3 regions of the Endozoicomonas sp. ALE010 genome follow, and region 1 is predicted to be linked to each of the others. Evidence: predicted binding sites of a transcription regulator. Region 1 holds the regulator's gene; each other region holds the start of a gene.

What was found. Region 1 encodes PhoB, which activates phosphate uptake and scavenging genes when phosphate is short. Its sites were predicted from a motif close to TGTCATANNNNTGTCANA; they were not measured.
Region 2: ACO6UY_RS13395 (PhoX family protein) is a predicted target of PhoB. The motif match lies at 1,774-1,791, and genes of this name have one in related genera.
Region 3: ACO6UY_RS16120 (ABC transporter permease subunit) is a predicted target of PhoB. The motif match lies at 2,014-2,031, and genes of this name have one in related genera.

What each region holds. Positions count from the first base shown of each region.
Region 1 covers NZ_JBLYNV010000047.1:40,467-43,726, forward strand. Annotated here, with positions in the region: gene ACO6UY_RS17595 (H-NS family nucleoid-associated regulatory protein) at 1-107, shown strand, start outside; gene phoR (phosphate regulon sensor histidine kinase PhoR) at 220-1,548, opposite strand; gene phoB (phosphate regulon transcriptional regulator PhoB) at 1,664-2,353, opposite strand; gene ubiA (4-hydroxybenzoate octaprenyltransferase) at 2,587-3,260, opposite strand, start outside.
Region 2 covers NZ_JBLYNV010000029.1:36,830-40,089, reverse strand. Annotated here, with positions in the region: gene ACO6UY_RS13405 (hypothetical protein) at 1-231, opposite strand, end outside; gene ACO6UY_RS13400 (saccharopine dehydrogenase family protein) at 436-1,680, shown strand; gene ACO6UY_RS13395 (PhoX family protein) at 1,884-3,260, shown strand, end outside.
Region 3 covers NZ_JBLYNV010000041.1:10,463-13,722, reverse strand. Annotated here, with positions in the region: gene ACO6UY_RS16130 (PstS family phosphate ABC transporter substrate-binding protein) at 1-120, shown strand, start outside; gene ACO6UY_RS16125 (Na+/H+ antiporter family protein) at 200-1,519, opposite strand; gene ACO6UY_RS16120 (ABC transporter permease subunit) at 2,075-3,260, shown strand, end outside.

The sequences.
Region 1 (3,260 bases):
AGTGGGAAGGTGCTACTACTGGCCGTCTGCCACGTGATTTCCAGGCGTACCTGGAGCGTACTGGCAAGAAGCGTCTGGACTGCGCTCTGGAACAGATCGAAGAGTAAGTTTTATTCGCTCTGAATAAAAAAGGGTCTTGCAGACCCTTTTTTATTTTCTATTTTGGCAAATACGGCGTTAATATCACCATTTCCGGAAAGATCGTGTTCAACCGGCATGCTATACGTTGACGACGTTGGCTTGCTTGATTCTCGACAGGGGAAAGTGACATATAAAACGACTGCCTTTTCCCGGATGACTACTGATACTGATACGACCTTCATGCCTTAATAACACATGTTTTACAATCGCCAGTCCAAGACCGGTCCCCCCTGTGGCATGACTGCGGCTCTTATCCACCCGATAAAAACGCTCAGTCAGTCTTGGAATATGAACGGGGTCAATGCCAACACCATTGTCCTGAACCATCAGGTGTCCACCTTCCTGATCCTGCCACCACTTCACCTGCACCTTTCCTCCAGACGGGGTATAGCGGATAGCGTTATAAACCAGGTTAGAAAAGGCACTGCGCAGCTCCACGGCATCACCCGTTAATAAGGCATCATCGTCGCATTCAAGTTGTAACTGGTGCTGATTTTCACCGCTCAATGCTTTGGCGTCGTTAACGATACCTGCAAGCAGAGACTTAAGCGTCACTGACTGACTTATTCTTTCCGGTTCCGTCGCTTCAAGCCGTGAAAGTAACAAAAGATCCTCAATCAGTCGCTGCATTCTGGTTGCCTGCTCCTGCATTTGACCAAGGGCACGATTAAAGATGGGCGGTGTATCCGGATTCATTGCTATACCGTCACTCATGGTCTCCAGGTAACCGGAAATCACGGTTAGAGGTGTTCTCAATTCATGGGAAACATTGGCAACAAAATCGGTTCTCATGATTTCAAGCTGATGCAACCGGCTGACATCCCTGACCAATAGAAGTCGATTGCCCTGCCCATAAACGGTAATGGCTATTTGAAGCTGTCGGCTCTCATGCACCGGTGAATCGATCTTAATGGGCTCTTTGCCGTGGCTATTGTTCATATAGCGGGCAAATTTTGGATTTCTGACCAGGTTTGTCAGGAGCTGTCCCTGGTCATCGGGCATTTGCAGGCCCAGTAACTCTCCGGCGGCACGGTTCCACCACTCAAGGGAACCATTCTGGTCGGCCATGACGATTCCGTCGTTTAATGCTGCCGTTGAATCCTGTATGCGTTCTATCACGCTGGCAAGTCGCTGTTTTGAGCGGTTGTGTTTGCGCTGAATTCTATAAATACCGTCAAAGATCTCACCCCATACGCCTGTGCTTTCCGGGGGATCCAGCTCTTTGTGGGCAGCCTTATCAAGCCATATCAGCAATCGGTGCAGTTGCTGGTGGCTCCAGAGAAGGTAGAATAATGTGGCAAGAAAAAGCCCCAGAAAAATCCGGTCCGCCAGCCAGCCGACCAGCAGCCCGATGGCAAGCATTGACACTATTCGACCAGTAAACCAGGATCGGGCAGAGGTGGTCACAGGCAGTTCCGCAGTTTGTTGAGCTTATGGTGATTGATCCTGACCATCATTCTTATGTCATCAGGTGGTGATGAGGAAAACGTCACTGAAGCCATTTTCATTGAATTCCAGCATTCTACGCTTTAGTGGAAAAACGGTAGCCAGTACCTCTGACGGTTTGAATGTAATTCTCATAGCCACTGCCCAGCGCTTTTCTCAGGCGGCGAATATGGACATCCACCGTTCTCTCTTCAACATACACATTGCCACCCCAGACCTGGTCAAGCAACTGCCCACGGGAATAGGCTCGCTCCTGATGAGTCAGGAAGAACTGCAGCAGCCGGTATTCCGTTGGCCCCATTTCGGCCGGGTTGCCATCAATACTGACCCGGTGGCTGACAGGGTCCAGTTCCAGTCCTTTGACGACGATAGCCGACTGTTCGTCCATTCCATGAGTTCTGCGCAGTACGGCCTTAAGTCGGGCAGCGAGCTCGCGGGGGGAGAAAGGCTTGGTGATGTAATCATCCGCACCGGTTTCCAGCCCCTGGATTTTATGGTCTTCTTCCCCTTTGGCGGTCAACATAATGATCGGAATTTCTGCTGTCAGCTGGTCACGCTTAAGTCGTCTGGCCAGTTCGATACCCGAGATATCCGGTAGCATCCAGTCCAGAAGGATCAAATCGGGTCGGTTATCCACCACCAGTGAGTGCGCCTGCTTTGCATCAGCTGCTTCCAGGCACTGATAACCAGCCATTTCCAGCGCCATAGCGACCATTTCCCTGATGGGTGCTTCATCATCCACAATTAGAATTGTTTTGCCAGACATGAGAATACCCCGGGGTTGAATGAGAGAAGATTGCTTTGGTAACCGTTTATCTTTATGACAGGTATTACAGCGAGGGAATGTTACAGAAAAATGACGTTGATGAAAATTTGATGGACTTTTTGCGGGTTGTCCAACCCATGAGTTACTGTTTTCCCGTCGTTGAAGTGATAAAGGGGAGGTGAAGGTTGAGCGCTTTCGGCTCAACCTTCAAATTCAGGTGTTTCAGTCAGTCATCACAGAGAACAGACCAGACCGAGAAATATGGCGGCACCAACCCAATGATTAGAAAGAAAGGCTTTGAAACAAGGATCCCTTTCACGGTTGCGGGTTAACCATTGCTGGTGGGTAAAACCTGCGGCGGCGGCAACAAGGCTGACATAGAATGGCCAGGCTAATTCCAGCTGTAAACCCAGCATCAGCAGGGCTATCAGGGTAAACGTCTGAAAACAGGCAATAATCAGATTATCCATTTCGCCAAATAAAATGGCGGTGGACTTAATGCCGATCTGCAGATCATCATCTCGGTCCACCATGGCATACTGGGTATCGTAGGCGACAGTCCATAACAGATTGGCGATAAACAACAGCCATGTCTGAGTGGTCAGTGTGTCGGCCTCGGCGGCAAATGCCATGGGGATGGACCAGCCAAATGCGGCACCCAATACCACTTGCGGCAGATACGTGTGTCGTTTGGCAAAAGGGTAGGCTGAGGCGAGTAGCAGGGCGGCAAAGGAGAGATAGATGGTCAGGGCATTGGTGGTCAACACCAGGAGAAAGGCCACGAAAAACAGGCTGGCGGCGTATATCAGGGCTTCTTTCGGGGTTATCTTTCCGGTCACCAACGGACGTTGCCGGGTTCGTTTTACATGACCATCAAAATGTCGGTCAGCATAGTCATTAACAACAC
Region 2 (3,260 bases), on a different contig from region 1:
AACTCTACCGGGTTGTAAGGGGTTGCTTGAAGGTTGTTTTGAATGAAAGCAATGCAGATCGGGCTTCAGGCCTTCTGTTCGAATGGTTCTGGTGATTTTAATCCGTTCATGTTGAACGGCTCCGTTTGGATCTGGGCCATTGGTAGCAGATTGACCATAAGCTGTTTGCTTTGGTGCGGAGCTTGTCGGGTAATAAATACTGCTTGTCTCGTGAGGAAAACCTGGATTCATAAAGTCAACCAACTATTTTAGTTTGATTTAAATGATCATAAAGAGACCCATTCATGGCTCATAAGTTCAAAATGATAATCTGTCCGGCGTTATCGAGTGGATGGTCCTTGACTATATCTCTTTTATCTTTTCCATTTTTATACTCAATTCTGTAGGCTGTATGTCTCTTATAAAAACGACAAAGTACAGAGATCTCCTGAGTTTATGAATAATCAATTTGATGTGATTGTATTCGGGGCGACCAGCTTCGTTGGACAACTACTTTGCCAGTACCTGGTTGATAGATTTAACGACAATGACCAGGAACGCCTTAACTGGGCGATAGCAGGGCGCTCTCAAGCGAAACTGGCTCAATTAAAGCAGAACTTACAACAGCCTGAGCTACCTGTGCTGCTGGCTGACGCTGCTGATGAGACTTCATTGAAAGCATTGTGCCAGCAAACCCGGGTCATTGTTTCGACAGTGGGACCTTATGCACTTTACGGCGAATCACTGGTCAAGACTTGTGCAGAAAGTGGTACTGATTATTGCGACCTGACCGGAGAGGTGCAATGGATCCGACAGATGTTGGACCGGTATGAGGAAACGGCACGCAACAGCGGTGCACGCATTGTTCATTGCAGTGGCTTTGACTCAATACCTTCTGATTTGGGCGTGTACTTTACCCAGAAAAAAGCCAGGGAAGTTTTGGGTTCATTCTGTTCAGATATCAGCATGCGGGTGAAAGCCGCCAGAGGTGGTATATCCGGTGGCACGCTGGCCAGTATAACTAACCTCACCCGTGAGGCGGCAAACAACCCGGCATTACGCCGACAGTTGGCCAACCCTTATCTGCTCTGCCCTGACAATGAAAGCTTGAAGGCCAGACAGGAAGTTGTTAAAACACCGACGTATGATTCCGGCTTTGGGGCGTGGCTGGCACCTTTCATTATGGCTGGCATTAATTCCCGGGTGGTCCTTCGTTCCAATGCATTGGCTGAATTTCCTTATGGCAGGGATTTCAGGTACAGCGAAGCCATGCTGATGGGGGCTGGTTTTAAAGGTCGTTTACAGTCTTCCGCCCTGGTTGGCGGACTGGGTCTGTTTATGCTGTCCATGGTGATTAAGCCAACCCGCTGGTTTATGGAGCGATTTGTGTTGCCCAAACCGGGTGAGGGACCTTCTCCCGAAGCCCAGAAAACCGGGTTTTATGATATTCGCTTTCTGGGCAAAACAGCAGATGGCCAGGAAATTCGCACCCGTGTTGTTGGCCAGGGCGATCCGGGGTATGGCTCTACCGCCAGAATGCTGGGGCAGGTGGCTGCAGGATTGGCCCTGGACTTCCACGATAAGCAGCAGAAGAGCGGGAGGGAGGGCGGTTTCTGGACAACATCCACGTTATTTGGTGATCGGCTTATTGAGCGGCTGGAAAAAGATGCTGAGATAAAATTTGAAGTAGTACCTTCCTGAAATAGCCTGATGCTATCTGTCTTTCCCGGATAGGTAGCAACCGTTTCGGCTGACTTTCTCTCCACAATTTGCTCCGTTTTCTTGCAGAGCTTTTTTCATCTAATTGAAACTTGATAGCAATAAATCTGTAACAGTCATCGCCTAATCTCTCAGCAAATCATTCTTTCAATAACAGTGTGTTTACTTAACGATGAGGGATAATCATGGAAGCCGGATCTTCAAAGTTACAGAACCATCGTGATTTTCATGAACAGCTGGAGTCGCTGGATGATCAGCCAGATAACTTCTCTGGCAACAGTACCCTGGATGACGTGGTAGAAAAAAGTCGGCGGAACTTTATGAAAGGTGGCCTGGGTCTGGCCATGGCAGGCTTTCTGGCTGGCTGTATGGGCACGACCGGGCAGAGTCATAATGCTCTGGGTGGCAGTACTGTTGGAAACCTGCGGCGGGCGGACATCGGATTCAAGCCCATTCCCATTGAGCAGGACCCCATGTTCGATGCCATCAATGTGCCTGAAGGCTATACGGCCAGCGTCTTTTTTTCATGGGGTGACCCGGTAGAGAAAGGTGCCAGACCCTGGCGGCCAGATGGCAGCAACAGCTGGCGGGAGCAGATGAAGCAGGCAGGCCAGAATCACGATGGGATCTGGTTCTTCCCATTTGCGGACCAGCCGGACGACCATGGCCTGCTGGTCATGAATCATGAGTACATTAATCCTACGCTTCACCCCAACGGTCTGACCATCACTGAAAACCCGCAGGGATTTAAACAGCGCCCGGCGCATGAAGTGAAGAAGGAGATGGCGGCCCACGGTGTCAGTATTATCGAAGTTCGCAAGCAGTCCGATGGTCACTGGCAGCAAGTCAAGGATTCCCGCTATAACCGCAGGATCACCGGGTTTACCCCCATGGATCTGACCGGTGAAGTGGCCGGTACTGATTTTCTGAAAACCGTGGCAGACCCTGCTGGTCTTGAGGTGCTGGGCACTTTGAATAACTGCGCCATGGGCGTAACACCCTGGGGGACTTATCTCACCTGTGAAGAGAACTGGAAGAACTACTTTGTTAACCGTGATGCTGAAGATTATCAGCAACGCCCAGCCCACCAGCGGTATGGTGTGGCCCAGGACAAGAACAGTAAATACTATGCCTGGGAGTCAGTAGAACCCCGTTTTAATGCGACACCTGATCACCATGCCCCTCATGGCGGTTATGTTAACGAACCCAACCGTTTTGGCTGGGTAGTGGAAATTGACCCTTTTTCACCGGACAGCACCCCGAAAAAGCGCACCTCCATGGGACGACTGGTCAGAGAGTGTTCAACACTTTCGCTGGGTGATGATGGTCGTATGGCATTCTATTTTGGCGACGATACCCGCGGCGAATACGTGTATAAGTTTGTGCCGGATCAGGCCTATAAACCCGGTAATCCAGCGGCCAACCGGGATATTCTGGATCATGGCACTCTTTATGTGGCGGTGTTCCATGATGATGGCCGTGGTGAGTGGCGGCCACTGGTGTTTGGCCACAACGGCCTGACCCGTCGCAATGGTTTTACCAGTCAGGCCGATGTGCTGGTA
Region 3 (3,260 bases), on a different contig from region 1:
CTCTCGAAACAGGGGCAGGAAGTGGTTGTGAAGGATGGCTATATCCCACTGCCAGGCAAGGTGGTTGATAAATACCTGGCTAAGCTCGGACTGGATAATACGACGATTGCCAGCAAGTAATGTGATTGCTGAGTGGAGATAAAGCCACTGTCTTCAGTGGCTTTATTTTTTAGTTAACCCTTCAAAGGATACGCATTAATTACAGAATCATTGCCGCGATCCAGGCAAACAGGATCATGGGAATGTTGTAGTGCATAAACGTTGGAATAACGGTGTCACGGATATGGTCGTGCTGGCCATCCACATCCAGCCCGGCGGTTGGACCAATAGTGGAGTCGGAGGCTGGAGAGCCTGCATCACCCAGCGCGCCGGATGCACCAACAAGCGCAGCGGTTGCCAGAGGTGAAAAGCCAAGGGCCAGTGCCAGTGGGACATAAAGTGTGGCAATAATGGGAATGGTTGAGAAGGAAGAACCAATGCCCATGGTGATCATCAATCCAACAAGCAGCATCAGCAATGCGGCCAGTGCCTTGCTGCCATAAACCAGCTCTTCAACCATGGCCACCAGGGCAGGAATATCCCCGGTTGTCCTGAGTACTTCGGCAAAGCCAGAGGCAGAGATCATGATAAATCCACACAGGGCCATCATTCTTACACCCCGGGCAAAGACATCATCCGCTTCCCGCCAGTGCACAATGCCGCCGAGGATCATCATCATAAAGCCTGTGGCTGCACCCATGGCCATGGAGTCGGTGAACAGTTGCACGCCGAGTGCCGCCGCAATGGATACCAGGGTAATCAGCACGGCCTTTGGCTCCATGGATGGCAGCTCTTCCTTAGCGGTTTTCAGGGCGCTCTCTGCAATGTGGTAGTGGCGGGGTTTACGGTAAGTCCAGAACACAGCCACAAGCAGACCAATAAACATGCCGAGTACCGGTAGAGCCATGGCTGATGGCATCAGGTCAGGGTCAATGTTCAAGCCATTATCGTTGAGGTTGCCCGCCAGGATCTGGGTCAGGTAGATATTGCCGAAACCAATGGGAACCAGCATATAGGTGGCGATCAGACCAAACGACAGGGTGCTTGCTACCGCCCTGCGGTCCAGCTGTAAGGAGCTGAAAACACCCAGTAGCGGTGGGATCAGAATAGGAATAAAGGCGATATGCACAGGGACCACATTCTGGGAGGCAAAGGCCATCAGCAGAATGCTTCCGAGGATCGAGATCCTCAGGCCAGCTGTTTTGTGGGTCTTGGCTACCCTCTGAATAATTCGATCGGCCAGCCACTGGGGAATCCCGGATGCGGATATAGCCATGGCAAAGGCACCCAGCATACCGTAGCTGATGGCGATGCTGGCACCACCCCCCAACCCTTCGGCAAAAGCGGACAGTGTGGCATCAAACCCCAGTCCACCAGCAAGACCTCCACCAATAGCCCCGAAAAAAAGGGCAAGTACAACGTTTACACGCAAGACACTCAAGGTCAGCATGATGGCAACAGCCAAAATGACAGCGTTCATAGTAATCCAGTTTTGTGTTCTTTTGAGTTATAAGCGGTTTGCGATACTTCAATCCACAGCATTATCCAAAGCACGATCTATAACAGATCAGTCTATAGCAGATCAGTGTAGAGCTCGTCAGGAGCTGTCGCATTCCTTGATTGGTTGTGCCTTGAGCTCTATTTTCTAGTTGTAAATTAATATATTACACATTGAGGCTAGAAGCTCAGGCGATAAAAGTAAATGTATTCGATCAGGGGCGAATCAGCCGTTCAATGGTGATGATGGTGTCGGTGGGCATGCAGGGAAGGGATCATGGGAAGGGCAGAGCTACACTGTTCTGATTGGGTGTCAGTACCGGGTATTGTTAGCAGATTTCTGGGTAACATCGTTATTTTCTCTGATCATGATGCACTTTCAACAGGTCTGTAAGCTCGGTAATTCAGGCTTACAGCCGTTATTGGCAGCAACTAAATTACAATGATCTGTTGGCCCGGGCAATGATTTTTTCCCGGTGTCACATTACTGTCATATTGATTCTGTAAGTTACGGGCATGATTTAATCAGACTTGCGCCATGTATCAAAATTCGATGGATAACAGCCCGGGTATTGATTTCAATACACCGGCACTAAAAAAATATCGTTCCCTGCGCTTCTTGAAAGACCGTCTCGCCCGCTGGGGGGTTGCCTCCGGAGGTCTTGGCGTGATTGTGGCGATTCTCCTGATTTTCTTTTACCTCCTCTACGAGGTCCTGCCGCTATTTAACCGCGCTGAGATTACCCGGGTTGCTTCATACCCATCGGCCCTGACTTTTGTTGATGAGCCAGTTGCTACGAAAAAAGCACCGATATTTCTCGCCGTTGAAGAGCAGGCCGAAGTGGCCATGCAAGCAGAGGCTTCCGGTAATCTGCGTTTTTTCTCCACCCAAACCGGTGAATGGCTACAGAATGAGTTGCTGCCAATACCTGCGGGCAGTGAGGTGGTCAGGGTGGTCAGGGATGCTGCCGGTTCCAATCTGATGGCGGCCGGTCTCACAAACGGTGAGGTCATACTGTTCGATCAGGGCTACAGGATTACCTGGCCAGACGACCGCCGGAAGATCACACCAGAAGTCAGCTACCCCTATGAGCGGCAGCCTTTTGCCATCAAGGACTTTTCGGCTCCGGTTGCACAACTGGCCATCAGTGACGGTGAGGAAAAGCTGTTGATGGCCGCCAGCAGCAATAACCAGCTGGTGATGGAGGTTGTCCATAAGGAAGCGGATTTTTTAACCGAGTCCGTCACTGTTGAGCAGCAGTCCGTCGCCCTGCCGGTGATCAGCGGACTTTCTGCGCAGGGTGGCCTGGATATCCGCCAGTTGCTGATTGATCCGGAACAAACCTGGCTTTATGTCCTCAGCGGCAGCAATCAACTGACGGTGATCAATATCAGCGATATTGACCGTCCCTATATCCATGAGACGCTCAATCTGACCGCTAAGGGAGTGGACGTTACCGCGATGACGTTTCTGTTGGGCGGGGTGTCCCTGCTGGTGGGTGACTCAGAAGGCAATATCGCCCAGTGGTTTATGGTTCGTGAAGATGGCCGTCTGAATTTGCACAATATTCGTTCTTTCAGCCTCGGCAGTGACCCCATCGACAAGATTGTTCCGGAGCATCGGCGCAAAGGCTTTCTGGCGTTGGATGTGAAGGGTCAGGTCGGTTTGTATTACACCACGGCAAACCGTTCTCTGCTGGTGGAGCCATTGGCTGCGGGTCGAA